DNA from 2 places in the Arsenophonus endosymbiont of Crataerina pallida genome. Region 1 is predicted to be linked to the other one. Evidence: predicted binding sites of a transcription regulator. Region 1 holds the regulator's gene; the other holds the start of a gene.
What was found. Region 1 encodes sigma-54, which starts transcription at its own class of promoters, with help from an activator protein. Its sites were predicted from a motif close to GTTGGCACANNTTTCGCTNT; they were not measured.

Region 1 (15,800 bases):
AAAACGAGTCTTACTAAACATCTATTAACCCATATAATTAAATTAGTTATATCAAATTGGGGAATAAAAATGTCTGAAATTGATTTTCAAAAAACAGCGAAGAAGGTATTGGAGATTGAACATAGCGGGCTTGCCAATTTGGAGCAATATATCAATGATGATTTTAACCAAGCTTGTGAACTGATTTTCAAATGTACTGGCAAAGTCGTTGTTATGGGGATGGGTAAATCAGGCCATATTGGCCGTAAGATTGCAGCCACATTAGCCAGTACAGGAACACCGGCTTTTTTTGTCCATCCAGGAGAAGCCAGTCATGGTGATTTAGGCATGATTAGTCGTCAAGATATTGTTCTGGCTATTTCTAATTCCGGTGAGTCAAATGAAATATTAGCACTCATTCCTGTGTTAAAACGCCAACACATTGCGTTAATTTGTATGACAAAAAATCCTGATAGTAGCATGGGAAAAGCGGCAGATTTTCACCTTTGTATCAAAGTACCGCAGGAAGCTTGTCCATTAGGTCTAGCGCCAACAACAAGCACAACCGCGATGTTAGTTATGGGAGATGCTATTGCGGTCGCTTTACTTGAAGCGCGGGGTTTTACTGCTGAAGATTTTGCACTTTCTCATCCAGGTGGCACATTGGGCCGCAAACTTTTATTAAGAGTGAGTGACCTAATGCATACTGGGAAAAATATTCCAAATGTCATGAAACAGGCAACATTACAGCAAGCATTAGTGGAAATTACTCGCAAAAAACTAGGTATGGTTGTGATTTGTAATGAAGAAATGCAAATTGAAGGTATTTTTACCGATGGTGACTTACGACGCGTCTTTGCAATGAATATTGACTTAAATAATGCCAAAATTACCGATGTAATGACAGCCGGTGGTATTAGGGTAAAACCCGATATGCTAGCGATTGACGCCTTAAATTTGATGCAACACCACCATATTACTTCCTTACTGGTGGCAAAAGCAGATACACTTATTGGTGTTATTCATCTGCATGATCTTTTGCAAGCTGGCATCATATAATTATTGGAAATAATACATGAATAATGATAATAAAATCACAACCTGTTATGGCCCAATAGACCAACATATCATTGAAAAAGCACGTCTTATAAAATTACTAATTTGTGATGTTGATGGTGTCATGACAGATGGCTTAATTTATATGGGGAATAATGGTGAAGAACTAAAAGCATTCAATGTAAAAGATGGTTATGGTATCCGCTGTTTACTGACCTCTGCAATTGAAGTTGCCATTATTACTGGTCGTAAAGCTAAATTATTGGAAGATCGTGCCAAAACACTCGGTATTAATTATCTTTACCAAGGGCAAAGTGAAAAAAAATTAGCTTATAATGATCTGATAACCCGATTAAAACTCCAACCTCAACAGATTGCTTATATTGGTGATGATTTAATTGACTGGCCTGTCATGTCGCAGATAGGGCTTTCGGTTGCTGTAGCTGACGCGCATCCAATGTTGTTAAGTAAAGCGCATTATGTTACATATCAAGCAGGCGGCAAAGGTGCGGTACGTGAAATTTGTGATCTGATCCTGCTTGCTCAAGATAAGATAGAAAATGCCCACGGTTTATCAATATAGGCAAAAATGAAACAACGATGAGCAAATTTAAGTTTTGGCTTAACATTATATTAACACTAATTGTTTTAGCGCTTATTGGCTGGAACTTAGCTGATTTTAATCAATCAAAAGCACCCGCTATGGTTGATAACAGCCAACCAAATTATCAAACTGGTAATGCCATTACCCATGTCTATGATCCAATGAGTAAATTGGCCTATAAGCTGATAACGGATGAGACGCACCACTTTTCGAGTAATAAAACCAGCTGGTTTATTAATCCAGTATTAACAACTTATGACACAAAAAGTATCCCCACTTGGGCCGTACGCTCCAATAAAGCCAAATTAACCAACGACAACATGCTCTATTTATATGGTAATGTTCAAGTAAATAGCTTAAATCCAACTTCAGATTTACAAAAAATTTTGACGGAAAATGCCATCGTTAACCTAATTACCCAGGATGTTTCATCTGATGATAAAGTCACAGTAATTGGTATCGGTTTACGATCAGTGGGTATGAAAATGCGCGGTAATATGAGAACGCATACCGCTGAGTTAATTGAAGATGTTAAAACCTATTATGAAATCCCCAATAAGCAAACAGCTCCCGAAGGAAACAACTAAATGATATTGGCAAAAAAGATCTTCATTAATGTAGCATTGACTAGTTCAATATTCATATTAAGCTTGCCAGCAATAGCGCTGAAAAGTGATTCTCAACAACCCATTCAGATTGATTCAGTTAAACAGTCACTTGATTTAGAAAAAAATATTACCACATTTACAGAAAATGTTGTCATAAAACAAGGTTCTATAGATGTTCGAGCTGATAAAGTCGTTGTCACCCGTCCGAACGGCGATGCCAAAAAGATGGTTGTCGAAGCCTATGGTACGCCAGCCAATTTCTATCAATTACAAGATGATGGTAAACCGATCAAAGGTCACAGCGACAAAATACGTTATGAAATGGAGAAAGATCTGGTCATCCTAACGGGTAATGCTTACCTTGAACAACTAGATAGCAATATTAAAGGTGACAAAATTACCTATTTAGTCCCAACCCAACAAATGGAAGCATTTAGTGATAAAGGGAAACGAGTAACGACCATACTGTTACCTTCCCAATTACAAGAAAAAGGCCCTGGGGTAAAAAGTACAAATAATAGTAAGAGTAAATAATAAAAAATGGCGAAATTAACTGCGAAACATTTGGCAAAAACATACAAAAACCGCAAGGTTGTTGAAGACGTTAGCCTGGAGGTCAGTTCAGGTGAAATCGTTGGTTTACTGGGGCCAAACGGTGCAGGTAAAACGACAACCTTCTATATGGTAGTTGGTATCGTTCCTCGTGATACTGGAAAAATTGCTATCGACGATGAAGATATTAGTTTGCTGCCGCTTCACGAACGGGCTCGTAGGGGAATAGGTTATTTACCACAAGAAGCCTCAATATTTCGCCGGCTAAACGTTTACGATAATCTGATGGCTGTATTAGAAATTCGTAAAGATTTAACATTCGAAGAAAAACAGCAACGTGCCGAAGAATTGATGGAAGAGTTTAGTATTACTCATTTGCGAAATAACCTCGGTCAATCACTTTCTGGCGGGGAGCGTCGCCGGGTAGAAATAGCCCGGGCATTAGCGGCTGATCCTAAATTTATTCTTTTAGATGAACCTTTTGCTGGTGTTGATCCGATTTCAGTATTAGATATAAAAAAAATAATCCAACACTTGAGAGATTATGGTTTAGGCGTATTAATAACCGATCACAATGTGAGAGAGACATTAGATGTCTGTGAACGTGCTTACATTGTCAGTCAAGGTCATCTTATCGCTCATGGAACTCCTAAAGCGATTTTAGAAAATGAACAAGTCAAACGCGTCTATTTGGGAGAAGGTTTCCGCCTCTAACCGTGACTAATTAAAGTTGGTAAATTTTTTTATTATGTTATTCCCAAGAGGCTAAGCCAATTTTATGAAACAGAGTTTGCAACTCCGACTCAGTCAGCAGTTGGCGATGACACCACAGCTACAACAAGCTATTCGTTTGTTGCAACTTTCAACATTAGAACTTCAACACGAAATTCAGCAAGCTCTTGAAAGCAATCCTTTACTTGAACAAGATGACCTCTACCAGGAAATTGAAACATCAGATATTAATGATAACGAGCCAGCGGCACTAGATAGTTTTGACGCCATCGAACAAAATGATGTGCCAAGCGAATTACCTTTAGATACTAATTGGGAAGAAATTTACCCCTCAGATAACTATCCAACTCTAACCAATAATTTTAGTGACAATGATTTTCCTATCTACCAAGGAGAAACATTGCAAACGTTGCAAGATTATTTATCCTGGCAAGCATCATTAACACCTTTTACTGAAATAGATGCCGCGATTGCCACCGCCATTATTGATGCTGTGGACGATTCCGGCTATTTAAGCACCACTATTGAAGATATTTACGCGGGTTTAGCCCTAGCAGATATTACCCAGGAAGAAGTTGAAATTGTATTAAAACGGATCCAGCACTTCGATCCGATTGGCGTCGCAGCCAAAAATTTAAAAGACTGCTTACTAATTCAGTTATCAGCGTTACCTCGCGAGACTCCTTTTCTAAAAGAAGCTAAACTGATAATTAACGACCATTTAGAATTACTTGGCAATCGTGATTTTCGGCAACTTAGCCGAAAAACCAAATTAAAAGAAACGGCCTTGAAAGAAGTTATCGCTATGATCCAACGATTAGATCCTAAACCTGGGCAAATCATTCAAACTAATGAACCACAATATATTGTCCCCGATGCTCTGGTGCGCAAAATAGATAATGACTGGCAAGTAGCTCTAAATACTGAAAACATTCCACGCTTAAAAATCAATCAACATTATGCTTCTCTAGGTAAATACTCTGATAATGAAGAAGATAACCAATTCATCCGTAACAACTTACAAGATGCAAAATGGTTAATAAAAAGTTTAGAAAGTCGTAATGAAACTTTATTAAAAGTTGCCCAATGTATTGTTGAAAATCAACAACAGTTTTTTGAATATGGTGAAGAGCATATGAAACCTATGGTACTAGCGGATATTGCTTATCAGGTTGATATGCACGAATCGACGATTTCCCGTGTCACATCGCAAAAATATCTACATAGTCCAAGAGGTATTTTTGAACTGAAATACTTTTTTTCTAGCCATGTTAACACTGATACCGGAGGAGAAGCCTCTTCTATCGCTATACGCGCGCTAGTAAAAAAACTCATTGCGGCAGAGAACCCTGCAAAACCCTTGAGTGATAACAAATTAACGAGCATACTAGCAGAACAGGGTATTCAAATTGCTCGTCGTACAGTTGCTAAATATCGAGAGTCTCTATCCATTCCACCCTCGAATCAGCGTAAAAAACTGATTTGAATTAACTGAGAAGGAAGATACTATGGAATTTCAAATTACTGGCCAAAATATTAAAATTACAGAAGCATTACGCCAAACCGTGGAAGAAAAGTGTTCAAAATTTGAACAACATTTTGACCATATCAATGCTATTCATGTAATTTTAAAAGTACAGAAATTTAATCAAATTGCTGAGGCAACGGCGAAAGTAAATGCAGCAGAACTACATGCTTCTGCTCAAGAAGATGATATGTATGCGGCAATTGATGCCATGGTAGAAAAAATGGTGCGCCAGCTTACTAAATACAAAGAAAAATTGAAACAACATTAATCTGTGTTATTAAACAACAAGGGCACTATGACACTAAATGTAGATTATCGATGTTAGTATCGTCCATGCCAGATATTCATTATGGATATCTGGTATAATTGCCCTAAGTGAATAAATCCAATGAACAGTGAAAAAAAATTATCATTAAGCTCGGTATTAACACCATCATGTACACTAAATAATGTACATTGTACGAGTAAAAAACGAGCACTAGAAATTATTAGTGAAGTTGCTGCAATTGCACTGAATGTACCTGAAAGTGTCGTTTTTGACTCATTATTAACCCGTGAAAAAGTCGGCACAACCGGTATCGGTGGAGGTATTGCAATCCCACATGGCAAATTAAATGAAAACAATTCATCCGACGCAGTTGGTGTTTTTCTCCATTTAGATGAACCTATTGCTTTTGATGCCATTGATAATCAGTCAGTCGATTTACTGTTTGCATTATTAGTTCCTTCAGAGCAATGTAAAACACATTTACATACTCTCTCTTTAATTGCCAAACGGTTAGCTGATAAGAACCTATGTCGTCGTTTACGCGCTGCGCAAAGTAATGATGAACTCTATAAAATCATTACTGAATAACTGGTTTCTAAAAATCTAAGCCAAATAATGATTTTTCATTGTGAAGAAACTTAAGGGGTATGACTCATGGTGCTGATGATAGTCAGTGGCCGTTCTGGTTCAGGTAAATCAGTTGCTCTACGGGCACTGGAGGATATGGGTTTTTATTGTGTTGACAATCTGCCCGTTATTTTACTGCCAGAATTAGCAAATTCACTTGCTGAACGACAAACTTCTGCGGCCGTGAGTATCGATGTTCGTAATATGCCAGACAACCCAACAATTTTCGAGAATGCGTTAAAAAATCTACCGGCTAGTTTTTCCCCACAATTACTTTTTCTTGATGCAGATCGTAATACGCTGATCAGAAGATATAGTGATACACGCCGTTTACATCCACTCTCCAATAAAAATTTATCATTAGAAAATGCTATTGATGAAGAAAATGATCTATTAGAGCCACTCCGCTCACGCGCAGATTTAGTTATCGACACCTCTGAAATGTCAGTACATGAACTGGCTGAAATGCTTAGAGCTCGTTTATTAGGTAAACGGGAACGTGAATTGACCATGGTTTTCGAATCCTTTGGCTTTAAACATGGTATTCCGATCGATGCAGATTATGTGTTTGATGTCCGTTTTTTACCTAACCCACATTGGGATCCTAAATTACGTCCTATGACAGGTCTAGATCGTCCTGTTGCTGCCTTTCTTGACCGACACACAGAAGTGCATAACTTTATCTATCAAACCCGTAGTTATCTTGAATTATGGTTACCAATGTTAGAATCTAATAACCGTAGCTATTTGACGATTGCTATCGGTTGTACCGGAGGTAAACACCGTTCAGTTTATGTTGCCGAACAACTGGCTGATTACTTTCGTTCTAGAGGCAAAAATGTTCAGTCGCGTCATCGGACGTTAGAAAAGAGAAAGTCATGACTGTCTATCACCGCATTATTATAAAAAATCAACAGGGTATGCATGCCAGGCCAGCAATGATGCTCTGTGAACTAATCCAACAATTTAAATCTACAGTGCTGTTGCGCAATTGCCATAATATAGAAGCTCAAGCAGATAGTGTTATAGCGATGTTAATGTTAGACTCAGAACAAGGTAGTTATATCGATATTGAAGTAACCGGTCCAGATGAAGAGCAGGCACTAGCAGCAATTATTCAACTTTTTCATCATAAACTTGAAGACGATTAACCAGTCTCTTTCAAAAAGTTTAATTAAATCAACGTTATTAGACAGCCACTTTTCACCGCTATCAACTACCTCAAAATTACGCGATATCTGCTAACACTATTATTCTTTCAATGCCATTTAATATACTGTGGCAAATTGAGTAAAAGTCATTCTGCCACACTAAAATGCTACTGAGTTGGCATCAACCCCATCGATAACTTCTCCGTCATCTGGTAATTTCTGCTCTTGCTGTAAATGCCTATCATTTTAACCGTTCAATCCGGCCAAATCTTCTCATTCAACGACAGCAATTATTAGCAAAATTTACTGACCAGCAACATGCATTTCTGGTAATAATACCGAACCACATTGAATATTACTGCGAGTTTCAATATCGTTGCCTATTGTTACGATATTAGCCCACATCTGTTTTAGATTGCCAGCAATAGTAATTTCACTGACAGGATATTGTATTACGCCGTTTTCAACCCAAAAACCGGCTGCTCCCCGAGAATAATCCCCCGTTACCGAGCTAACTCCCTGCCCCATCAATTCAGTAACAACTAACCCCGTCCCCATTTCTCGCAATAAAGCAGTAAAATCTAACCCCTGGCCGGCTATATGCCAGTTATGAATACCACAAGCATGACCAGTACTCTGTAAGCCAAGCTTACGTGCTGAATAACTGGTCAATAACCAAGTTTGTAATATCCCTTGCTCAATAATATTACGTTGACTAGTGTTCACACCTTCACTATCAAAGGGAGATGACGCTAGTCCGCTAATCAGATGTGGCTTCTCCTTAATGGTTAACCAAGAAGGAAAAATTTGCTTACCAAGGCTGTCTAATAAAAAAGAGGATCTACGATAAATACTTGTACCACTAATCGCACCAACCAGGTGACCAAATAAACCGGTTGCTACCTCAGCAGCAAAAATGACCGGTGTCTTCATAGTTGATAATTTACGCGGTGAAAGCCTGGCGACAGTTCGGCGAGCAGCCTCCTGTCCAACCCATTGAGGTGATTGCAAATCCTCTAATCGAGGGGCAATGGAATAAGCATAATCGCGCTCCATTCCATCATTCTCCTGAGCAATCACACAACTTGACATTGAGTGCCGACTGGAGCAATAGCTCTGTAACATTCCGTGAGTATTACCAAACACTCTAATGCCATAATGACTATTAAAACTTCCACCTTCAGTATTTTTAATTCTTTTATCCGCATTTAAAGCCGACATCTCCGCTTGACCTGCCAATTGGATCGCTTTTTCAGCATCAATATCAAAGGGATAAAAGAGTTTTAAATCAGGTGATTGATAAGCCAAAAGGTCAGCGTCTGCCAAACCAGCAAAAGGATCTTCCGAAGTATACTGTGCAATATCAATAGCGGCTTGCACAGTACGCTTAATCGCTGTTGGATGTAAATTAGTGGACGATGCACTACCTTTACGTTGTTTATGATAAACCGTAATGCCAAGAGCACCATCACTATTAAATTCAATATTTTCAGTTTCACCAAAACGTGTACTTACACTGATACCTGTTGATTTATTAATAGCCACTTCAGCTGCATCACAACTCTTTTTGGCGATTGATAATGCATATGCAACTGTTTCTTCTAATTGTTTACGTTGTAATAAAACCTGTTCCGTCAAACTCATTGATATCATCCAAAAATAGAAAATAAAATCAACTCAACCAATACCTATCTTCAGCAGAAAATAAATCCTCTGTAGCATTAAATCTATTTTCCCAGTTACAATAGATATAAGATGTTAACATACCAGACGACAGATTATTCTGAAATAAAATAATCCGACGTCTTGCTAAGAGGAAAACCGCGATGGCAAAACAGCCCGATAACTGGTTCGATGATAACGCCAATAATATCGATAAGGATGAAATCATCTGGGTCAGTAAAAGCGAAATCAAGCGTGATGCCGAAGCGCTAAAAAAGCTGGGAGCAGAACTGGTTGAACTTAGTAAACATGAACTAGAACGTATCCCCCTTAATGATGAACTACTAGCAGCTGTTGAATTAGCGCAAAAAATTAAGCGTGAAGGGCGACGACGCCAGCTACAATTTATTGGTAAATTACTCAGAGCGCAAGATCCTCAACCTATTTATGATGCGTTGGATAAGCTAAAAAATCGGCACAATCAACAAATCGCCATATTACATAAACTTGAAGCTTTACGTAATCAATTATTAGAGAATGGCGATAATGCAATTGAAGATGTAATACGTTTATTTCCCTTAGCTGATCGACAACAGCTACGGACATTAATTCGTAACTGTAAAAAAGAAAGGGAGGCAAATAAACCGGCTAAAGCCTATCGCCAACTCTTTCAATACCTAAAAACACTATCTGAAAGTGCCTAAGCTGGATTAGATTGGGAGGCTCGGCAATGAAATATGAATTGCCCTCCCAATGTTTGTTCAGCTTCTCTAAAAACCGTTATCAGCTCAGCAAATTCTGTTAACTGATATTCATTTATATGAGAAAAAATAACCTCTACCGGTAAAGCAATTCCACCAGTCAACATATCCCAAAGTGCATCCAAATTTTGGCCAAACCATTTTGGTAATTCAAAAACCAATATCGCTTTTTGATAAAAGTCATTCAGATTGTCTATTTCACGAAAATCAAATTCAACACAATGCATCATTTAATTCACTCTTGAAAAGGTTTTATAATGATCTAACGTCACATAAATCAATCCATCTGATGAATAAAGCAATCTATCACTAGCTCGATGACCACAGTGATAATTGATATCGGCTTCATACCATTGGCGATCTGGCGCAGCAGGTAGCAATTTTTCTCGGTTGTTGTATCTATCGCCACCAATCGCTTTACCCGGCACAACTTGACATAAATTACCTGCCCTTGGATCCCAACCACTTTGTCGTGCTTTTCTTTTTGTAATATAAAAGTCTGGTAATCGATGGTATTGCCTTAGATAATTAACCACATTTTGCTGTGCGGTTAACTTATCAATATTATGGACAGCCGTGGGCGCTACTGTTTGCCCTATTATGTCTGCCTGCTGCCGACTATGCCATTTAAAGTAAACGCCTGCCCCTATTAATATGGCTAATATTAGCAAGATAACAATTTTTTTATTCATCCAATCATCCAAAAAATTTATTATGCTGTTCCACCAACCGTCATACTATCGAGCTTTAATGTGGGTTGGCCCGCACCAACAGGAACACTTTGCCCTTCTTTGCCGCAAACACCAATCCCGCTATCAAGTTTGAGATCATTACCAACCATTGAAATCTGCTGCATTGCTTCTCGCCCGGAGCCAATTAATGTTGCTCCTTTTATCGGTTTTGTGATTTTCCCTTTTTCGATCAAATAGGCTTCCACAGTCGAAAAAACAAATTTGCCCGAAGTAATATCAACTTGCCCACCAGCAAAATTAGGTGCATAAATACCACGATCAACACTGGCTATTATCTCTGCCGGGGTTGATTGTCCGGCTAACATATAAGTATTTGTCATACGAGGCATCGGCAAATGCGCATAAGATTCACGCCGACCATTACCGGTTGGCACAACCCCCATCAAACGAGCGTTCATTTTGTCTTGCATATAACCTTTTAAAATACCATTTTCAATCAAGACATTATATTGTCCCGGTACACCTTCATCATCGATGGCTAAAGATCCTCTACGACCGACTAGAGTGGCACCATCAACCACGGTACAAAGTGGTGAAGCAACTTGTTGACCTACTTTTCCACTAAAAATAGATGTGCCACGCCGATTAAAATCACCTTCAAGACCGTGGCCGACTGCCTCGTGTAGTAAAACACCTGGCCAACCAGCACCGAGTACCACAGGCATTGTGCCTGCCGGTGCAGCAATTGCGGTAAGATTAACCAATGCTATGCGGACAGCCTCTCGAGTATAATATTCCGCCCGAACTTCACCTTGCTCTGTTTCAAGAAAATATTGGTAACCATAGCGCCCACCACCACCACTACCAGCACGCTCACGCTTGCCGTCATGTTCCACTAACACACTGACAGATAAGCGTACTAATGGACGAATATCAGCCGCTAACGTGCCATCTGTTGCTACGACCAGAACATGTTCATAAACACCAGATAGCGTTACATCGACCTCTTGCACACGAAGATCTTCGGCTCGGGCAACTTGATCAACACGCTGCAACAATGCGATTTTCTCTTCCGGGCTCATTGTTTGTATAGGATCAATCGCAGAATATAAATGTTTAAAATTAACCTTACTAATTAGACATGCTTTGCCCTTCCCAGCCTGATTTACAATGCTTCGAGCCGCATTAGCACTTTGCTGTAGTGCCTGTAAAGTTATCTGATCGGCATAAGCAAATCCAGTTTTATCATCACGAATAGCGCGAATACCTACACCCTGATCAATATTGTAGGATCCTCTTTTAATAATTCCGTCTTCCAATCCCCATGCTTCATGACAACTCGATTGAAAATAGAGATCGGCATAATCTAAATGTCGCTCGGCAAGTGATTGTAAAACATCTTGCAGATGTTGATGATTAAGATCGTTTGATGTCAGCAAATATTCACTAACAGAGGTTAAACTCATATTTATTTACTCTTTCTATTTCGTTTTGTGTTCAATTAATGGCATCAAACTAGTACGGAAGCGATTATGCTTTACGACTTTCATCTGTTCACGGACACCAATCAGGCTTTCTTTAGCTTTATCAATATTAAGCGTTAATGCACTGACTGCATCTGCATTTTCTTGCAAAATATTGCCCCAGCTATCAATCACCATTGAGTGACCCCAAGTACGACGTTGACCATGCACGCCTATTTGTGCCGGCGCCAAAATAATACATTGATTTTCAATCGCGCGGGCTTTTAACAGTGGCTCCCAGTGAGCTTCACCAGTTAAACGTGTAAAAGCAGCCGGCACAGCAATGAGATCCGCCCCTTGCTTTCTTAATGCCTGAAACAGGCAGGGAAAACGTAAATCATAACAAATCGTCATTCCTAAACGGCCAACTGGCGTATCAACTACTGTAATATGTTCACCACGTTGATAAATTGACGATTCGTTATAAATACCTTGTTCATCATCAATTATATTCACATCAAACATGTGAATTTTGTCATAGCAAGCACGAATTGCGCCGCTATCATCAAATAACAGACTACTACTCGTGATAAGCTCAGGATCTTCACGACTGATTAATGGCATAGAGCCCACCAATATCCATACTTGATAATGACGAGCCATTTCAGCAATTGCACCTTGTAAAGGACCTTCTCCCTGTGATTCAGCAAAATTACGGTAACTGATATTATCACTAAACAACAGTGCATTTTCCGGTGTTAAAACCAATTTCACACTATTTGGCAATTGTTTAATCTGCTGCTCTATCTGAGCAAGGTTATGTTTAGTATTTTTACCACTACACAATTGTAATAGTGTAATATTGTCACTTGTCATCCCGTTGATTCTCCTTCAATTGACGTAAAGTTTCATCAATTTTTGGTTGTTCCAGACTACCGGTAATTCGATAACGAATAACCGATATTTTACTCCATAATGGGCCCAATACTCTAGTTGCGGCAAACACTGCCGCACCCGCAAGTGGATTAACGGCAAATGCCGTTGCAACACTTACCGTGGTTGAAATTTCAGGGGTAATAATAGCTTCTAAATTCATATCACGACGAACTAAATTAATTTTGCCATGTATTGTAATATCAGCCATTAAACCATCAATATAAAAATTATCAGTATTCAAGATGCCATTTTTTATATTGGCGTTACCCCGAATGGCATCAAACGCAAAGTCATCACTAAAAGTATCACTAAAATCCAATTGCAATTTACGTAAAAGTGCGTCAAAACTGATAAAACGCAACAACTGACCGGCTCCACCACCACCCATCTGAGCAATTGCTCCCTTAGCTAATTTAAAGCTCAGATTACCGTTCAAACTAGCAACATCAGGTTGCCATGGTACTGCGGCCCAATTTAAATCAAAATCAATTTTAAAAGGTGCCTGTTTAATCGGCACAAGTATGCCGTAATAAGCAGCCAAATCATCAAATCGATTACCTTTTAATATCCCTTTTATCGTTGTACTGTTTAGCTGATCTGCATGCCACATACCAGAGATTTTCAAATCAGTGGAGCTATTTATTAACGATCCTTCTTTTAAAATGAGGGTTTGTCTATTGCGTATGACTTGTGCTTTTAGTTCACCTAGTTTATAGCCTGCAAGCCAACATTCTGAGCAATAAATATTCATATTTGGCCAAGCTGAAATATCATATCTTTGCGCAAGGTTATTTATTGCCACATAATTCTGCTGTTGGAATGAAGTTTCTGGATTAAAATAAAGATAGTTAATCTTAGCTTGCCAATCACCCTGCTTCGGAATACTTAAACTACCCTTCAAATTATCGCTATCTACAACAATTGTCGTTAATTCAGCGGTTTTATTAATGGTAAATGCCATATTATTCCATTGCTGTTTAGCAAAAGTGATCTTTGGCAAGTTAACAATAGCGATATCGGGTATTACAAATGATTTACCATAACTTTGCGGTGCTAAATTTAATGAAGAAAATGAAGTCAACAATGAAAGCCATTTCAGATCATTGATTTCAGGTAAGTTGATCATAACTAATCGACTGTCGAGCAGAACAACACCTTTAGCGGTGTAAGGCTGAATGGCTACTTTTAGCAAACGAACTTGCTTGTCAGTAAATTGCCATTGGCTATTAAAGCTAACTTGCTTACCAACATCACCATAAATTTGTAATTGCCGGGTATCACCACTAGCACGAATTTGCATATCACCTAATTGCCTTACTTGCTCGCTATCCAAAGCAGGAAATTGGCTAGTAAGCTTATCTAATTTGCTATTCAGAGCAATGGATAAGGTTGGATTTTGCTTAAATTGATTGGGCAATTGAATATTAACCTGTCCTTGCCAGGCTGTGCTACCTGCCAATTGACGTGTAATCGATTTAGGCAAAATAGCAATTTTTTTAGCTTGCCAATTACCGCCAACATTTACATTGATCTGGTAATTCTGTCGTTCATTAGTGGTATTAAATGTTAAATTTATCGGTTGGCCAAACCATTCAGCTTGCAGCTTTTCACTTTTCAAATCACCGTTACGAAAATAAAAACGCCCCGTTAGCTGTTCCAACTGACTATCAATAGCCGTGATATCGACATCATTATTCTTAAGATCAACTTGACCACTAGCAATCACACTACCACTATTTCTCTCTAACGGAATATCAAGCATCAATTTGCCACTAACGTTACCGCCTATTTTCACTGCATCTAATGCCTTGCCAATCGAACCTTCCATCGGGCTATGGATAAAATAATTACGGATCGCTTTTCCATCACCGGTAATATGAGATTTTATTAATAATTTAGATTGACTATAATCGGCAATATCTGCGCTAAGATCTACCGCTTTAGCATCACCTAATTTTACACTAAGCGCCGACATCCAAAGTCCATTACGTTCAAAATTAAGATCGATATCCAAATCAAAAATTGTCGGCCAATCAGGTTGATACTTAAAAGTCGCATCTCGTAGCGGTACAACAACTTGAAATTGTCCATTATTCTTTTTAAAAGGAAAATTAGCCGGATCACCGTGAAAAACCATCGTGGCGGCATCAACATGACCGCTAATAATTGCTTTCGTCAGATAATCAGATAAATCTTTACCCATTAACGTGGTGGGAAAATAACGCCATGCATCACCCGCATCGGTCAATTTTGCGCCAGCCAAAATACTTAATATAGGTGGCTGATCTTTTGCTGCCTGATAACGAAAATCGCCGGTTGTCGATAGCGATTTTGCTTGCAGCATCAGATCCTCACTCCAAATCTGGCGTGATTGGCCTTCTTCCGACCAAAAAATCGTTCCCTGTCCGGCAGAAATTTCCAATGGCACTTTAAACATTGGCACATATTCGATAAAACTATTATTTAAGTTAAATGAGAATCTTCCACTTTGCTGACTACCTCGCAATGAACCACTAAAATGGCTAACTGAAGGTATATCTTTCCAGCGTATCCAGCTAATATCTTGCCAGGTGGCATCAATGAGTGCCTTCTCTGGCTTGCCCGGCGTAATATCCAATGCCAGTGCGACGAGTTGACCTTTTGGCTGACGTTTTTGCCAATCACTAATAAATTCAGGCGTGAAAAAAGAGAAAATAGGGATAATAGTTCTTAATCGCTCTAATTGAATATTATTAATCCGTATACGCCAATGATTTTCATCTGCTTTTGATTGTGGTAAATAGAGTAGAGAAATTTGACCTTCAAGCCATTGTTGTTGATCAGTTTTTAAATGTTGTAGCTGTGGAATATTAAATAACCAACCATTCTCTTGACGATGCAGGGTCAGCAATAAATCATCAACAGCCAACTGATGCTCTTGTCCATCAACCTGCCAATTTGCCTGTCCTTGATGCAACTGTAATTGCCCACCTTCGATACGACTATCTTTGATAGTAATCCAGCTAGAAAGACTAAATACTGCATTCTGTAATCCAGTACTATCACGTAACCAACGACTTAACCAAGGGCGCAAATTTACATTATCTGCCTGTAAGTAAACCGTGCCGCTATTAATCACGCCATTTTTATTACGAAGATTGAGTTTAATTTGAATGGCATCTTGATCTTGCTGCTGTTCAAA
Region 2 (15,800 bases), 910 kb from region 1:
ATCACCCTTTATTGCCGGCCTTTCCAGACCCTTCTCCTGCGGTAAATATTGATGTTGACTCTGGGCTGCTCCCCGTTCGCTCGCCGCTACTGGGGGAATCTCGGTTGATTTCTTTTCCTCGGGGTACTGAGATGTTTCAGTTCCCCCGGTTCGCCTCGTTTGACTATGAATTCATCAAACGATAGTGCATTAATGCACTGGGTTTCCCCATTCGGACATCGCCGGCTAGTACGCTTCATATCAGCTTACCGACGCTTTTCGCAGATTAGCACGTCCTTCATCGCCTCTGACTGCCTAGGCATCCACCGTGTACGCTTCATTCGCTTAACCTCACAACCCGAAGGTGTCTTCTACTGTCTTTTTGTTGGGTTATGGCTGCGCGTCCACCAATTCTTTGTTGGGCAGTGCGCGCAATGCTCACGTACTTTAGTACGCTGCGCTTGCTGTGCGCTGGCCGCCTCGAATTGCTGACTGCTCGCTCATAACGCTTCATCATGACAACAAAAACCCAACTGATTGGAGTTTTGAGAGTTCTCCACACTATTTTTTCAATAATGTGTGTTTCAATTTTCAGCTTGTTCCAGATTGTTAAAGAGCATAATTGGTAAACCAACTCACTAAATTGGTTTAATCATTATTGCGTAAAGCACAAACAGTGCACAACACTAAAAGCGTGATGCACCGCCTTTCTAAATCACTAAAGTGGCGTCCCCTAGGGGATTTGAACCCCTGTTACCGCCGTGAAAGGGCGATGTCCTAGGCCTCTAGACGAAGGGGACTTCAAGCTCTTTAGTCAATCTTAGATTGGCTTTACGCGCTATTTCATCAGACAATCTGTGTGAACACTCACATTCCATCTATCTAGGTAAGGAGGTGATCCAACCGCAGGTTCCCCTACGGTTACCTTGTTACGACTTCACCCCAGTCATGAATCACAAAGTGGTAAGCGCCATCCAAAAGGTTAAGCTACCTACTTCTTTTGCAACCCACTCCCATGGTGTGACGGGCGGTGTGTACAAGGCCCGGGAACGTATTCACCGCGACATGCTGATCCGCGATTACTAGCGATTCCGACTTCATGGAGTCGAGTTGCAGACTCCAATCCGGACTTCGACGTACTTTCTGAGTTCCGCTTCCCATCGCTGGCTCGCCTCTCTCTGTATACGCCATTGTAGCACGTGTGTAGCCCTACTCGTAAGGGCCATGATGACTTGACGTCATCCCCACCTTCCTCCGGTTTATCACCGGCAGTCTCCTTTGAGTTCCCGACTCTACTCGCTGGCAACAAAGGATAAGGGTTGCGCTCGTTGCGGGACTTAACCCAACATTTCACAACACGAGCTGACGACAGCCATGCAGCACCTGTCTCAGCGCTCCCGAAGGCACTCCTCTATCTCTAAAGGATTCGCTGGATGTCAAGAGTAGGTAAGGTTCTTCGCGTTGCATCGAATTAAACCACATGCTCCACCGCTTGTGCGGGCCCCCGTCAATTCATTTGAGTTTTAACCTTGCGGCCGTACTCCCCAGGCGGTCGATTTAACGCGTTAGCTCCGGAGGCCACAGTTCATGACCACAACCTCCAAATCGACATCGTTTACAGCGTGGACTACCAGGGTATCTAATCCTGTTTGCTCCCCACGCTTTCGCACATGAGCGTCAGTCTTTGTCCAGGGGGCCGCCTTCGCCACCGGTATTCCTCCACATCTCTACGCATTTCACCGCTACACATGGAATTCTACCCCCCTCTACAAGACTCTAGCTAACCAGTCTTGAATGCCATTCCCAGGTTAAGCCCGGGGATTTCACATCCAACTTAATTAACCGCCTGCGTGCCCTTTACGCCCAGTAATTCCGATTAACGCTCGCACCCTCCGTATTACCGCGGCTGCTGGCACGGAGTTAGCCGGTGCTTCTTCTGTCGCTAACGTCAATTGCTAAGGTTATTAACCCTAACACCTTCCTCACGACTGAAAGTACTTTACAACCCGAAGGCCTTCTTCATACACGCGGCATGGCTGCATCAGGCATGCGCCCATTGTGCAATATTCCCCACTGCTGCCTCCCGTAGGAGTCTGGGCCGTGTCTCAGTCCCAGTGTGGCTGATCATCCTCTCAGACCAGCTAGAGATCGTCGCCTAGGTGAGCCCTTACCCCACCTACTAGCTAATCTCATATGGGTTCATCCGAAGGTGTGAGGCCAGAACGGTCCCCCACTTTGCTCCTTAGAGATTATGCGGTATTAGCCACCGTTTCCAGTGGTTATCCCCCGCCTTCGGCCAGATCCCCATACCTTACTCACCCGTCCGCCGCTCGCCGGCAAGGAAGCAAGCTTCCTTCCGCTGCCGCTCGACTTGCATGTGTTAGGCCTGCCACCAGCGTTCAATCTGAGCCATGATCAAACTCTTCAATTAAAAGCTTGATGCTCAAAGAATGTTTTACTGACCGTAACGCCCTTTTGTTCAACTCGCTTTGCCGATGTTTGACCACCTTCGCCGCTGCCGACCAAAATAACGTTACTGCATATTAGTTCATATATGAATTAACTGTTTTGTCACTCTTCAAGACTTTAAAATCAAATATTTTTTGATGATGTCTTGCGAGTGCCCACACAGATTGTCTGATTAATTGTTAAAGAGCGTGCGACCCAGGCCGCGAGGTGGCGTATATTACGCTTTTCACCTATAAAGTCAAGTAGTTATTTCTACTTTTCTTTTCACTTCACTGACTAAAAATCCAATTATTTATTCTCAACCAGTGGGAGCGCATTATAGGCGCTTTTAAGCCGCTGGCAACCGTTATTTAAAAAAAATTTGTCTAATTGGTTTATATTTCAACAAATCGGCTTAAATAGAAATTTTTTTTAACCGATTAAAACTTTCATTTATCAGTACAGGAATAAGCTTTTCAGCTTCAACATCCATTTTAGTGCAATAGGCGATATTTTTACTTTTTGTCAAAATCAAATTTTGATGGTTATTGATTAACCAAACCGCTCGTCTGGCAATTGCAGCGCCTGAATCAATGAGTCTGGTTCCGTCAAGCAGCACTTCTTTTAGTTCTGCCGATAATAACGGAAAGTGTGTACAACCGAGCACAATGGTGTCAGGGGGTTCTTTCATTTTTAACCACGGTTTTACAATGCGCACTAACGCTTCTTTTGAGATTACCTGACCATGAAGTTTTTTTTCTGCTAATTCGACTAATTCTGATGAAGCGATCATCTCAACTTTACAATCAACGGCAAATCGATCGATCAGTTCTCTAGTATAGTTTCCACTAACCGTTACCTTAGTTGCTAATAATCCAATAACACCATTACGTGTTAATTTAGTTGCTGGTTTTATTGCGGGAACAACCCCAATAATTGGAAATTGGAAATGCGCTCTTAAAACAGGCAAACTGACCGTACTTGCCGTATTACAAGCAATAATTGCTATTGCTAACGCATGTTTTTGTTGAATTTGATCGATGAAGCGAATAATACGTTCAATAATAAATTCTGCACTTTTCTCTCCATAAGGAAAAGCATCATTATCAAAAGCATAAATATAGTGTAAATCTGGCAATAGCTGTCTGACTTCACGATAAACAGATAACCCACCAACACCAGAATCAAAAATTAGAATAGTTGGCCGAGCCGTTTTCGACTGAGCAGAGGTTACTTTTTTTATTTCATTTTTCATTCATTTCATCACAATAATGAACAATATGCTGATAAGAGAATTGTTAGTAAAAATAGTCATGAGTAATTATACAGTAATAATAGATTGAATGAATCCTGTGCTGTTGTAATAATTGTCCGCTGGTTTTAAGACAATATTATAACCTATTTTTATTTTTGCATTACCGTCCAATATCGAAGAACTAAAACTTTACGACTCTTACTATCAATATTCAAAAAATAAGCTTTAGAAAAACCTTTGTAATTACTATCTATAAATCGTGCACCAAAGCTAGACTTCTCTTTCTCTTTCCCTACAATCTCACGATAGAAAATTTTTTATCAAGATGAATCTGAATACATGCTAAATAATTTGTCAATTACACAATACAACTTGCAGTTAGCTGAAAAAATCAAATATTTAAACAGTATTATGCTGCCTTTTAATGCACCTGAGCCAGAAATTTTTCGTTCTGATTTTTCCCATTATAGAATGCGCGCTGAATTTCGCCTCTGGCATGAAGGACCAGATTTATTTCATATAATGTTTGATCAAACGACTAAACAACGTATAAGAGTTGATCAATTACCTAGCGCTAGTAAATTAATTAATCAAATGATGCTTGCTTTAATTCCATTAATTAAAACTAAACCGCTTTTACGGTATAAACTCTTCCAAGTAGATTATTTATCAACATTAAGTAATAAGATTATTGTTTCATTAATTTATCATAAAAAATTGGAACAAGAATGGATTGAACAAGCTAAACAATTACGTAGCGCTCTAATTAATCAAGGTTTTGATATACAACTTATTGGCCGCGCAGCAAAAACAAAAATTATATTAGAACAGGATCATATTGATGAGGTATTACCTATTTCAGGTAAGTCAATTATCTATCGCCAAATTGAAAATAGTTTTACCCAGCCCAATGCCGGAATAAATATCAAAATGTTAGAATGGGCGATTAATATTACTAAAAACACAAAAGGTGATTTACTGGAGCTTTATTGTGGAAACGGTAATTTTTCTATCGCACTAGCACAAAATTTTAATCGTGTTCTGGCAACCGAGATTGCAAAACCATCAGTAGCAGCGGCTCAATATAATATTGAAGCTAATAAAATTAATAATGTAAAAATTATTCGAATGTCAGCAGAAGATTTTACCCAAGCAATACGAGGTGAACGTCAGTTTAAACGCCTTGAAGGTGTTGATTTAACAAGTTATAAATGTGAGACTATTTTAATCGATCCGCCTCGCTGTGGTTTAGATGAAAAAACGCTTGAATTAGTACAAAAATATCCACGTATTCTTTATATATCCTGTAATCCTAATACACTTTGTCACAATTTAAATATACTCAATAAAACTCATAAAATTGATCGATTAGCGTTATTCGATCAATTTCCTTATACCCACCATATTGAATGCGGTGTTTTACTTGAGAAAAAACATATTTGAATGAAATAAAAACGCCATTAAAAAATATGGCGTTTTATTTTATAAGTCATAACAGCAAAAAATCTATCTAATGATAGCTAATATTATTTTTATTTTAAGAATATATTAAATAATATTGATATAGACAATATTTCTCTAACATTCATAATATTAAAAGTCATTTAAAAAACTAATATAGAAAACACCAATAAATAATTGCAATTTTTGGTTTACTGCAAAAAATTATTTATAATTTAATATTATGTTTTTCCTGTTCACGACGATACCAATAATAGGCTCCGCGGGCGATCATTCTAAGCTGTAAAACTAATCGTTCTTCCAAAAGCTGCCTTTTTTCCTGATCAATATCTAATGCTTCTGCCCCCGCACTAAATACTATAGTAACCATGGCTTCGGCTTCAATTTCAGTAAAATACCGAGGCATATTACTTTCCTGTTGCAAGTAGTCGGCCAATTCAGCAATAAAATGCTGGATTTCTCTGGCAACTGCCGCACGAAATTCAGCCGATGTACCTGAACGTTCACGCAGCAATAATCGAAAGGCATTCGGATTATTACCAATAAATTCCATAAAAGTAGCAACAGATGTTCGAATAACACTGCCACCTTTTGCAATACGCTGTCGTGCTTGACGCATTAATTGACGGAGCATAAGACCGCTTTCATCCACCATGGTCAATCCTAATTCATCAACATCACGAAAATGTCGATAAAAAGAAGTCGGTGCAATACCCGCTTCTCGGGCAACCTCACGTAAGCTGAGACTAGTAAAGCTACGCTCAGCACTCAATTGACTAAACGCCGCTTCTATCAGAGAACGACGCGTTTTTTCTTTCTGCTTTGCTCTGACGCCTGTAATATTACTCACAGTAATTAATATACCTCTTCGATAATAATGTAACTAGGCTACTATACCAAATTTTAACAGATTTGCAGTGTCCTTAAGTTTAACTAGTATATAAGGAATTTCTGTTATTTATTAAAATGTAAAGCCTGAATCTTATATTTAAGCTTGATTAAAGAAGATAATGTTAATCTGAGTTGTCTATTCGTATTTACATAATAATAGGTTATACCGAATGCCACAGATTCAATTTGATACTATCGTTATTGGTTCCGGCCCCGGGGGAGAAGGTGCAGCAATGGGGTTGGTAAAACAAGGGAAAAAAGTCGCAGTCATTGAACGTTATAATAAAATTGGTGGTGGTTGTACCCACTGGGGAACCATTCCTTCTAAAGCGCTTCGGCACGCGGTCAGCCGAATTATCGAATTTAATCAAAATCCATTATACAGCGATAAATCCCGGCTTTTACGCTCTTCTTTCTCCGACATTCTTAAACAAGCCGAGACCGTAATTAATCAACAAACACATATGCGGCAAGGATTTTACGAACGAAATGGTTGCAAAATGTTTGCCGGTGAAGCCTCTTTCATTGACCAACATACTTTAAAAGTTCTTTATAATGATGGTACCTACGATACTCTATATGCTGAAAAAATCATTATCGCAACCGGCTCTCGTCCATACTGTCCTCCCGATGTCGATTTTCTGCATTCACGCATTTACAATAGTGATTCAATTTTAACTCTCAATCATGAACCCCACCATGTTATTATTTATGGTGCAGGGGTAATTGGCTGTGAATATGCTTCAATATTTAGAGGATTAGGGGTAAAAGTTGATCTTATTAATACCCGTGATCACCTTCTGTCGTTTTTAGACCAAGAAATGTCAGACGCTTTATCATACCATTTTTGGAATAGTGGTGTTGTCATTCGCCATAATGAAGAATATGAAAAAATCGAAGGAACAGATGATGGCGTAATTATTCATCTGAAGTCAGGTAAAAAGGTTAAAGCCGATTGTCTATTATATGCTAATGGCCGTACGGGAAATACCGATAATCTAAATTTAGAAAATATCGCTATTCCTATTGATAATCGAGGTTTGATTAAAGTTGATGCTACCTATCGTACTCATAATAAAAATATCTATGCGGTCGGCGATGTTATTGGCTATCCCAGTTTAGCTTAAGCCGCTTATGATCAAGGTCGTCTCGCTGCCCGCGCGATAACAACGGGCCACAGCGATACCCATTTAATTGAGGATATTCCTATCGGGATCTACACCATTCCAGAAATCAGTTCTGTCGGTAAAACAGAACAACAATTGACTGCCATGAAAATTCCTTATGAAGTCGGGCGTGCTCAATTTAAACATTTAGCCAGAGCACAAATTGCAGGGATGAATGTAGGCAGTTTAAAGATCCTATTTCATCGCGAAACATTAAAAATTCTAGGTATTCACTGCTTCGGTGAGCGTGCAGCAGAAATTATTCATATTGGCCAGGCAATTATGGAGCAAAAAGGTGAAGGTAATACTATTGAATATTTTGTTAATACTACCTTCAATTATCCAACTATGGCAGAAGCATTTCGGGTTGCCGCACTGAATGGGTTAAACCGTCTGTTTTAACCCAATAAAGCTCAATATTAGTAGTAAGTAAACAATTAATTTTTACTATAGTATCGATACATTTGTTTACGAATTGCCTCAGCAAACTGCTCATGACAACTTCTAAGCGGTGAGCCAGGACGGTAAATTAAAACAACCGAACGTGAAGGAACAGGGTTAATACAATCAAGATAATAAACACCATCACGTTTTATCTCTTTCGGTACAGATAAATCTGGCAATAGCGTTATACCACTTCCGGCTGCCACCATGTTACGTAATGTCTCTAAACTGGTGGCACGAAAGTGGGTATCATCTTTTGCCCCAACCTGAAAACAATATCCCATCGCTTGATCACGTAAACAGTGTCCATCTTCCAACATAAGTAATTTCTGTCCAACAAGCTCACGCATTTCAATTTCCTTACGATTGAACCATGGATGTCCTTCATAAATAGCTAATCGCATAGGTTCCTCATACAGAGGTATTTCAATAAAAGCTTCGGTCTCCTTCACTTGCGCTAATATTGCACAATCTAGTTTGCCATTATTTAATTGCGCTAACAGATGGTGTGTTTGTGCTTCATGTAAATACATCTCCAATTTAGGAAATAAACGGTGTAATTCTGGAATGATGTGAGGTAAAAGATAAGGACCGATAGTAGGAATTAATCCTATGTGTAACGGGCCTGACATGCTTTCACCTTGTAAGGAAGCCATTTCCTGCAGTATTTTAACTTCTCGCAATACTGTTCTGGCTTGTTCAACTAATAATAACCCCTGCTGAGTAAACAGAACCTTTCGGCTTGTCCGCTCTAATAACATAACACCTAAATCGTCTTCCAATTTACGAATTTGACCGCTGAGGGTCGGTTGACTAACATGGCAGGCATCTGCAGCACGCCGAAAATGTTTATGCTCAGCTAATGCAACAAGGTACTCCAAATCACGAATATTCATGCCTACTCCTTCCCTAAATACAAATTTGATAGAATCAACCTATCTATTCATCATAATGGATCCAGTTTTCCTATCAACGAAAAAATTCGGCAAAAAAAATTTATCTTCATAATTTATAGACAAAAACGAATAAATTAAACGCTTTCGCGGTGAGTTGTTTAGCGCCAATAACTGATTCTACTAAGCAGCTAATATTTCACAACTAAGTTGCGACCATAAATCAATGCTTCAACACCCTATTTATTGAAATTCAGATTCACTAAGCATCGATTGAACACATCACCAATAAAGACTTCACTAAACTTTTATGAACAAATTAATGGTCATTGCTGAATTTAAATCGATATATTGAAATAATTATTTTATCAATAATATTATTATGTTAAAGCAAATATTTTTTTAATTCTTAAATAAAATCTTTATATCGAAATATATTAATCGACGATCCTATACGCCATTAATTTTCCTTTATCCTGTATATATTGTTGTTATCAATTAAAAGAAAAAATTTGTATCATCAACCCTCTCATTAATAAATCTTGTACACTGAACTAACATTAATTGTTGTATTTTTATTCAATGAAATGCATGAGTACTGAAATTTTAGTCATTAAGGCTGACAACAGTGAAAAACAAACTGCCCACATTTATTGAGTTATACCGTCAATTAGTTGCCATACCATCAATTAGTTCTGTCGATGCAAGACGCGATCTAAGTAATGAAACATTAATTAATCTACTGGCAGAATGGCTTACGACACTAGGTGGTAAAATAACCATTCAACCTGTACCAGATAGCCGCCATAAATTCAATTTACTGGCTACTTTTGGCCAAGGAGAGGCTGGATTACTACTTTGTGGGCATACTGATACGGTTCCTTTTGATGACGGGCGCTGGACAAAAGATCCTTTCCAATTAACGGAATATAAAGACAAATTATATGGTTTAGGTAGCGCGGATATGAAAGGTTTTTTCGCTTTTATCATTGATACTTTACGCAATGTCGATATTGATCAGTTACAGCATCCCATCTATATTCTGGCAACCGCTGATGAAGAAACCACCATGGCCGGAGCACGTTATTTTGCTACAACTGCAGAAATTCAGCCTGAATTAGCAATTATTGGTGAACCAACTTCATTGCGACCGATTCGCGCTCATAAGGGGCATATTGCCAATGCCATTCGTATTACCGGTCAATCTGGCCATTCAAGTGATCCGGAACAGGGTATCAATGCGATTGAGTTAATGCATGAAACCATTAGTCAGTTAATTTTGCTTAGAAATAGACTAAAAACCGATTACCACAACAAGGCATTTGATATTCCCTACCCAACAATGAATTTTGGACATATTCATGGGGGTGATGCCGTAAATCGAATTTGTGGGTGTTGTGAATTACATATCGATATTCGTCCACTACCCGGTCTGTCACTAAAAAATTTGGATGAATTGTTACATGCCGCACTTAAACCGATTAAACATCGTTGGCCTGATCGCTTAACTATCGAGGAACTTCATCCGCCTATTCCCGGTTTTGAATACCCAATAAATCATAACATGGTGAAAATAATTGAAAATTTATTAGATAAAAAAGCTCAAACCGTTAATTACTGCACCGAAGCGCCCTTTATTCAAACGCGATGTCCAACATTAATATTAGGGCCAGGTTCGATAGAGCAGGCTCACCAACCTGATGAATTTATTGAACTTAAATATATAAAACCGACAATTGAATTACTTTCACAAATGATATCCTATTTTTGCTTGAAAAAATAAACTACTAAATTGGGAATAAAATAAGACCAGCTCTATCTTTTTTTCGACTACCGCACCATGATTGTGCTTTAATAGCATCCGATTTGCACAAGAATGGTGCGATTTATTATTCAATTTATGATTATTTACTAATAAATCATTAAAAAAGCATCTATTATCAGTTATAAAAATTTGGCATGATTTTCGCATAGTGAATAATTAACTATAGTAAAACTTTTTGGCGCTATGTTCAAAATAGGATCCAATCAGGAGAATCTTTATGTCTGTTGAGCATGTTTTATCCATGATCAAAGAGCACTATGTTAAATATATTGATCTACGCTTTACCGATACCAGAGGTAAAGAACAACATATCACTATTCCTGCTCACCAAATTAACCAAAATTTCTTTGAAGAAGGTAAAATGTTTGACGGTTCGTCAATTGCCGGTTGGAAAGGAATTAATGAGTCAGATATGATGCTTATGCCTGATCCTGAGACGGCAGTATTAGATCCTTTTTTTAGTGATTCAACCCTAATTATTCGCTGTGATATCCTAGAGCCCCACACTCATCAGGGCTACGAACGAGATCCACGTTCAATTTCTAAACGCGCCGAAAATTTCTTACGTAGTAGCGGTATTGCAGATACGATATTATTTGGACCTGAACCTGAATTCTTTGTGTTTGACGATATTCGCTTTGGTAACAATATTTCTGGTGCTTATTATCATATCGATGATGTTGAAGCAGCCTGGAATTCTGGCGCACATTATGAAGATGGTAATAAAGGCCATCGGCCAAGCGTTAAAGGTGGTTATTTTCCTGTCCCTCCCGTTGACTCTTCACAAAATATGCGCTCCGCTATGTGTTCCACCATGGAGAAAATGGGATTAATTGTTGAAGCACACCACCATGAAGTTGCCACCGCAGGCCAAAACGAGGTTGCTACCCGTTTTAATACCATGACTAAAAAGGCCGATGAAACACAAATATACAAATACGTGGTGCACAATATTGCCCATTCTTTTGGTAAAACAGCAACATTTATGCCAAAACCACTAGTGGGTGATAATGGCTCTGGTATGCACTGTCATATGTCACTGGAAAAAAATGGCAGCAACTTGTTTGCCGGTGATAAATATGGCGGGTTATCTGAAATGGCACTTTATTATATTGGCGGTATTATTAAACATGCGCGAGCTTTAAATGCCTTTACTAATCCAACCACCAACTCTTATAAACGTCTGGTGCCAGGTTTTGAAACACCTGTAATGTTGGCTTACTCCGCACGTAATCGTTCAGCTTCTATTCGCATTCCAATCGTTACTAATCCTAGAGCATCGCGTATTGAGGTTCGTTTCCCAGACCCGGCTGCCAATCCGTACTTAGCCTTTGCGGCACAATTGATGGCAGGTCTCGATGGAATTATTAATAAAATTCATCCGGGTGAAGCAATGGACAAAAATTTATATGATTTACCCGCAGAAGAAGCACAAGAGATCCCAACCGTTGCCAGTTCACTGGAAGAAGCACTACAGGCATTGGATGCTGATCGGGAGTTTTTGAAACGGGGTGAAGTATTTACTGATGAAACGATCGATGCTTATATCAATTTATTAAAAGATGATGTTCAACGTATTCGGATGGCACCTCACCCATTAGAGTTCGAAATATACTACAGCGTTTGATAAGCCATTCTCCGCTGAGTATTTTTGTTGTATTGTAATATTTACCTCATCTTTTGATGAGGTTTTTTCTGCATAAAAATTGAACAAAAACTCTTGGTTTATACTCAAATATGTTAATATGCACTAAAAAGGTGCAGGAGTAAGACCAAGTGAAAATTGATAATTTACCAATTGGCGATCATATTTTAGATTGTTTATTGCATAATATTCTATTACTCAATAATGAACTCATTATCCATTACGCTAATCATGCTAGCCGCCAATTTTTTTTAGCTAGCCCAAGAAAATTACTAGGTACACCGCTACCAGTACTGTTTGATTATTGTTCGCTTAATATGGATTTAATGCAAAAAAAAATCTAAGCTTTACCGATAATGACGTTACTCTGGTTATTAATAATCACTCTTATATCGTGACTATCAGTGCGCAGCCCATTTCACCATGCTTTATTTTGCTAGAATTTTCGCCAGTCAATCACCATCGCCGTTTAGATCAAGAACAATCATTACAAAGCGCATCACGTGAGTTAATCCGTACTTTAGCTCATGAGATAAAAAATCCATTAGGTGGTTTACGTGGAGCAGCTCAGCTGTTAGCCAAAACCCTTTATAATTCTAATCAGTTGGAATATACCCAAGTAATTATTGAGCAAGCCGATCGCTTGCGTAATTTAGTTGATCGTCTACTTGGCCCCCAACATCCTGGCGCAAAAACAAAACAGAATATTCATCAAGTTGTTGAGCGTACTTACCATTTAATATCACTGACACTACCGGAAAATATTAAACTAATAAAAGACTATGATCCCAGTTTACCTGAGTTTCCACACTATCCGGAACAAATTGAACAGGTATTACTCAATTTAAGCCAAAACGCGATACAAGCAATGGAAGAAAACGGCGGAACCTTGACTATACGGACTCGCACCGCATTTCAAGTGACATTACATGGAAAAACGTATCGACTTGCTGCCCGGATCGATATTGAAGATAATGGTCCAGGCATCCCGTCACAGATACAAGATACGCTGTTCTATCCAAGGGTCAGTCATCGTAAAGGTGGCAATGGTTTAGGACTCTCAATTGCACAAAATATTATTGACCAGCATGCTGGCAGGATCGAATTTTCCAGTTGGCCTGGCCAGACACAATTTTCGATTTATCTTCCTATTAAGAATTAGGTAACTGATATGCAAAAAGGTACGGTGTGGATCGTTGATGATGATAATGCCATTCGTTGGGTTTTAGAACGAGCGTTAAATAATGCCAGCATGGAATGTCGCAGTTTTGAAGATATTCAAAGTGTACTGGCTGCATTAGAGAAAACCTGTCCGGATGTTTTAATCTCTGATATCCATATGCCAGAAAACGATGGATTATCATTACTGACAAGACTTAAACAAAGTCATCCTAAATTACCGATTATTATTATGACTGCCCATTCAGATCTCAATACCGCAGTTAATGCCTATCAACAAGGTGCTTTTGATTATTTGCCAAAACCTTTCGATATTGACGAAACGATATCGTTGGTTGAACGCGCACTTAATTATTATCGCAATCAACAACCGAGTAGTGGATCAAATTCTTTTCCGACCGCTCCTGTCACCAAGATTATTGGTGAAGCACCAGCCATGCAGGAAGTTTATCGAATTATCGGTCGCTTATCCCGCTCCTCGATTAGTGTACTTATTAACGGTGAGTCAGGCACTGGTAAAGAGTTAATTGCGGATGCACTTCATCGCCATAGTCCTAAAGCAGCAGGGCCTTTTATTGCGTTAAATATGGCGGCTATCCCTAAAGATCTGATTGAATCTGAGTTATTTGGTCATGAAAAAGGCGCTTTTACTGGCGCCAGTCAGGTCAGGCAAGGGCGCTTCGAGCAAGCGCATGGTGGTTCACTTTTCCTCGATGAAATTGGTGACATGCCACTTGATATTCAAACTCGCCTTTTACGCGTATTGGCTGAAGGCCAGTTTTATCGGGTTGGTGGTTATACACCGATTAAAGTTGATGTCCGTATTATCGCCGCAACCCATCAATGCCTTGAGCAACTAGTACAAGAAGGAAAATTTAGAGAAGATCTCTTTCATCGCCTCAATGTGATCCGCATTCCGCTTCCACCATTGCGTGAACGGACTGCAGATATTCCACATTTGGCCAGCCATTTTTTACGCCAAACAGCACAAGAACTTGGCGTTGAGAGCAAAATTTTGGCGCCACAGACAGAAACTATCTTAATGTCTTTACCTTGGACGGGTAATGTACGCCAGTTAGAAAATGTCTGTCGTTGGCTTACAGTGATGTCTTCCAGCCTAGTGATATTGCCGCAAGATCTGCCTAGCGATTTGCAACAAAATCAACAATTTCGCTATTCGCCTAAAAAGAAACCTTCGGCAAATAACGAAATATGGCTTGATCCACTTGCCAATTGGACAAAAACCGCACTCGAAAATAATAAACAGAATTTACTACAGGAAGTTTTACCGCAGATTGAACGTACAATGCTTGAATGCGCTTTAATCCATACCAAAGGCCATAAACAAGAAGCCGCTCGCTTACTCGGCTGGGGGAGAAATACTATTACTCGTAAATTGAAAGAATTTGGTATCGAGTAGTAAAAAAGAGCTGAAGTGTACAGCTAGACTATCCTCTGTAACCAACTAAATCACACGTGAAAATTGACGTTGACGCATTTGGTTGCGCAAATAAATATCAAAACACATACATATATTACGAATTAATAATCGGCCTTTAGGGGTAATTTGTAACTGTCTTTGACCAACAATCACCAAACCATCTGCTATCATCGGTTGTAATAACTGTAAATCTGCAGAAAAATAATTTTTAAAATCAATCTGATAGCAATCTTCAATTTGACCATAATCTAAATGAAAATTGCAGATCAAAGTTTTGATGACATCACGTCGAATACAGTCATCCTGTGTCAAAGATAAACCTTTCCACAATGCATGTTGATGATTTTCAATGGCCTGATAGTAGGCGCTTAAATCTTTTTGATTTTGTGCGTAATGATCGCCTAACATGCTAATTGCTGACACGCCAAGTCCGAGTAGATCACAGTTTTGCTGAGTGGTATAGCCCTGAAAATTACGATGTAAAACCCCATTACGTTGTGCAATAGCCAGTTCGTCGTTAGGTTTAGCAAAATGATCCATACCAATAAATTGATAACCATTTTGTGTTAAGGTGAAAATCGTTTGCTGCAAAATAGCCAGTTTTTGTTCCGCTGTCGGTAAATCTTGCGGTTTTATTTTGCGTTGTGCAGCAAAGAGAGCCGGTAAATGGGCATAATTAAACACACTTAAACGATCAGGCGAAAGGGCTAATACTCGCTCTAAAGTAAAAGCAAACGTTTCCGCTGTCTGTTTCGGTAAACCATAAATCAAATCGATACTGGTAGAAATAAACCCCGTGTCTCTGGCTCGTTGAATCAAAGCGAAAATAAAATCTTCATCCTGCTGGCGGTTAACTAAATGCTGTACCTGTTTATTAAAATCCTGTACGCCCATACTCAAGCGGTTAAAACCCTCGTAGCGCAAGTGATCAATAACATCCAATTCTATTTCTCGCGGATCAATTTCAATTGATATTTCGGCATCGGTGGCAAAATGAAAATGTGATTTCAACATTGCCAATAGTTGGCTGATCTGGGATTTACTCAAATAGGTTGGTGTCCCACCACCCCAGTGCATTTGGGTAACAGTACGATTAGTAAATAATTTCGCTTGTTCTATGATCTCTTTTGCTAAAACCAGCAGATAGTTATCTACTTTATGTTTATGACGAGT

Region 2: glnA (glutamate--ammonia ligase) is a predicted target of sigma-54. The motif match lies at 10,491-10,510, and genes of this name have one in related genera.

The regions. Positions count from the first base shown of each region.
Region 1 covers NZ_OZ026540.1:3,247,374-3,263,173, forward strand. Annotated here, with positions in the region: gene kdsD (arabinose-5-phosphate isomerase KdsD) at 70-1,038, shown strand; gene kdsC (3-deoxy-manno-octulosonate-8-phosphatase KdsC) at 1,055-1,618, shown strand; gene lptC (LPS export ABC transporter periplasmic protein LptC) at 1,636-2,226, shown strand; gene lptA (lipopolysaccharide ABC transporter substrate-binding protein LptA) at 2,227-2,781, shown strand; gene lptB (LPS export ABC transporter ATP-binding protein) at 2,788-3,513, shown strand; gene rpoN (RNA polymerase factor sigma-54) at 3,578-5,017, shown strand; gene hpf (ribosome hibernation-promoting factor, HPF/YfiA family) at 5,040-5,327, shown strand; gene ptsN (PTS IIA-like nitrogen regulatory protein PtsN) at 5,448-5,915, shown strand; gene rapZ (RNase adapter RapZ) at 5,982-6,836, shown strand; gene npr (PTS phosphocarrier protein NPr) at 6,833-7,105, shown strand; gene pmbA (metalloprotease PmbA) at 7,409-8,749, opposite strand; gene yjgA (ribosome biogenesis factor YjgA) at 8,932-9,471, shown strand; gene AACL31_RS17325 (barstar family protein) at 9,468-9,758, opposite strand; gene AACL31_RS17330 (ribonuclease domain-containing protein) at 9,759-10,220, opposite strand; gene tldD (metalloprotease TldD) at 10,241-11,686, opposite strand; gene nit1 (deaminated glutathione amidase) at 11,702-12,559, opposite strand; gene yhdP (AsmA2 domain-containing protein YhdP) at 12,549-15,800, opposite strand, start outside.
Region 2 covers NZ_OZ026540.1:298,899-314,698, reverse strand. Annotated here, with positions in the region: rRNA gene AACL31_RS01775 (23S ribosomal RNA) at 1-330, opposite strand, end outside; tRNA gene AACL31_RS01770 (tRNA-Glu) at 704-779, opposite strand; rRNA gene AACL31_RS01765 (16S ribosomal RNA) at 867-2,410, opposite strand; gene murI (glutamate racemase) at 2,843-3,682, opposite strand; gene trmA (tRNA (uridine(54)-C5)-methyltransferase TrmA) at 4,022-5,125, shown strand; gene fabR (HTH-type transcriptional repressor FabR) at 5,352-5,993, opposite strand; partial or broken gene sthA (Si-specific NAD(P)(+) transhydrogenase) at 6,205-7,602, shown strand; gene oxyR (DNA-binding transcriptional regulator OxyR) at 7,638-8,540, opposite strand; gene argE (acetylornithine deacetylase) at 9,166-10,320, shown strand; gene glnA (glutamate--ammonia ligase) at 10,580-11,989, shown strand; partial or broken gene glnL (nitrogen regulation protein NR(II)) at 12,139-13,169, shown strand; gene glnG (nitrogen regulation protein NR(I)) at 13,179-14,606, shown strand; gene hemN (oxygen-independent coproporphyrinogen III oxidase) at 14,652-15,800, opposite strand, start outside.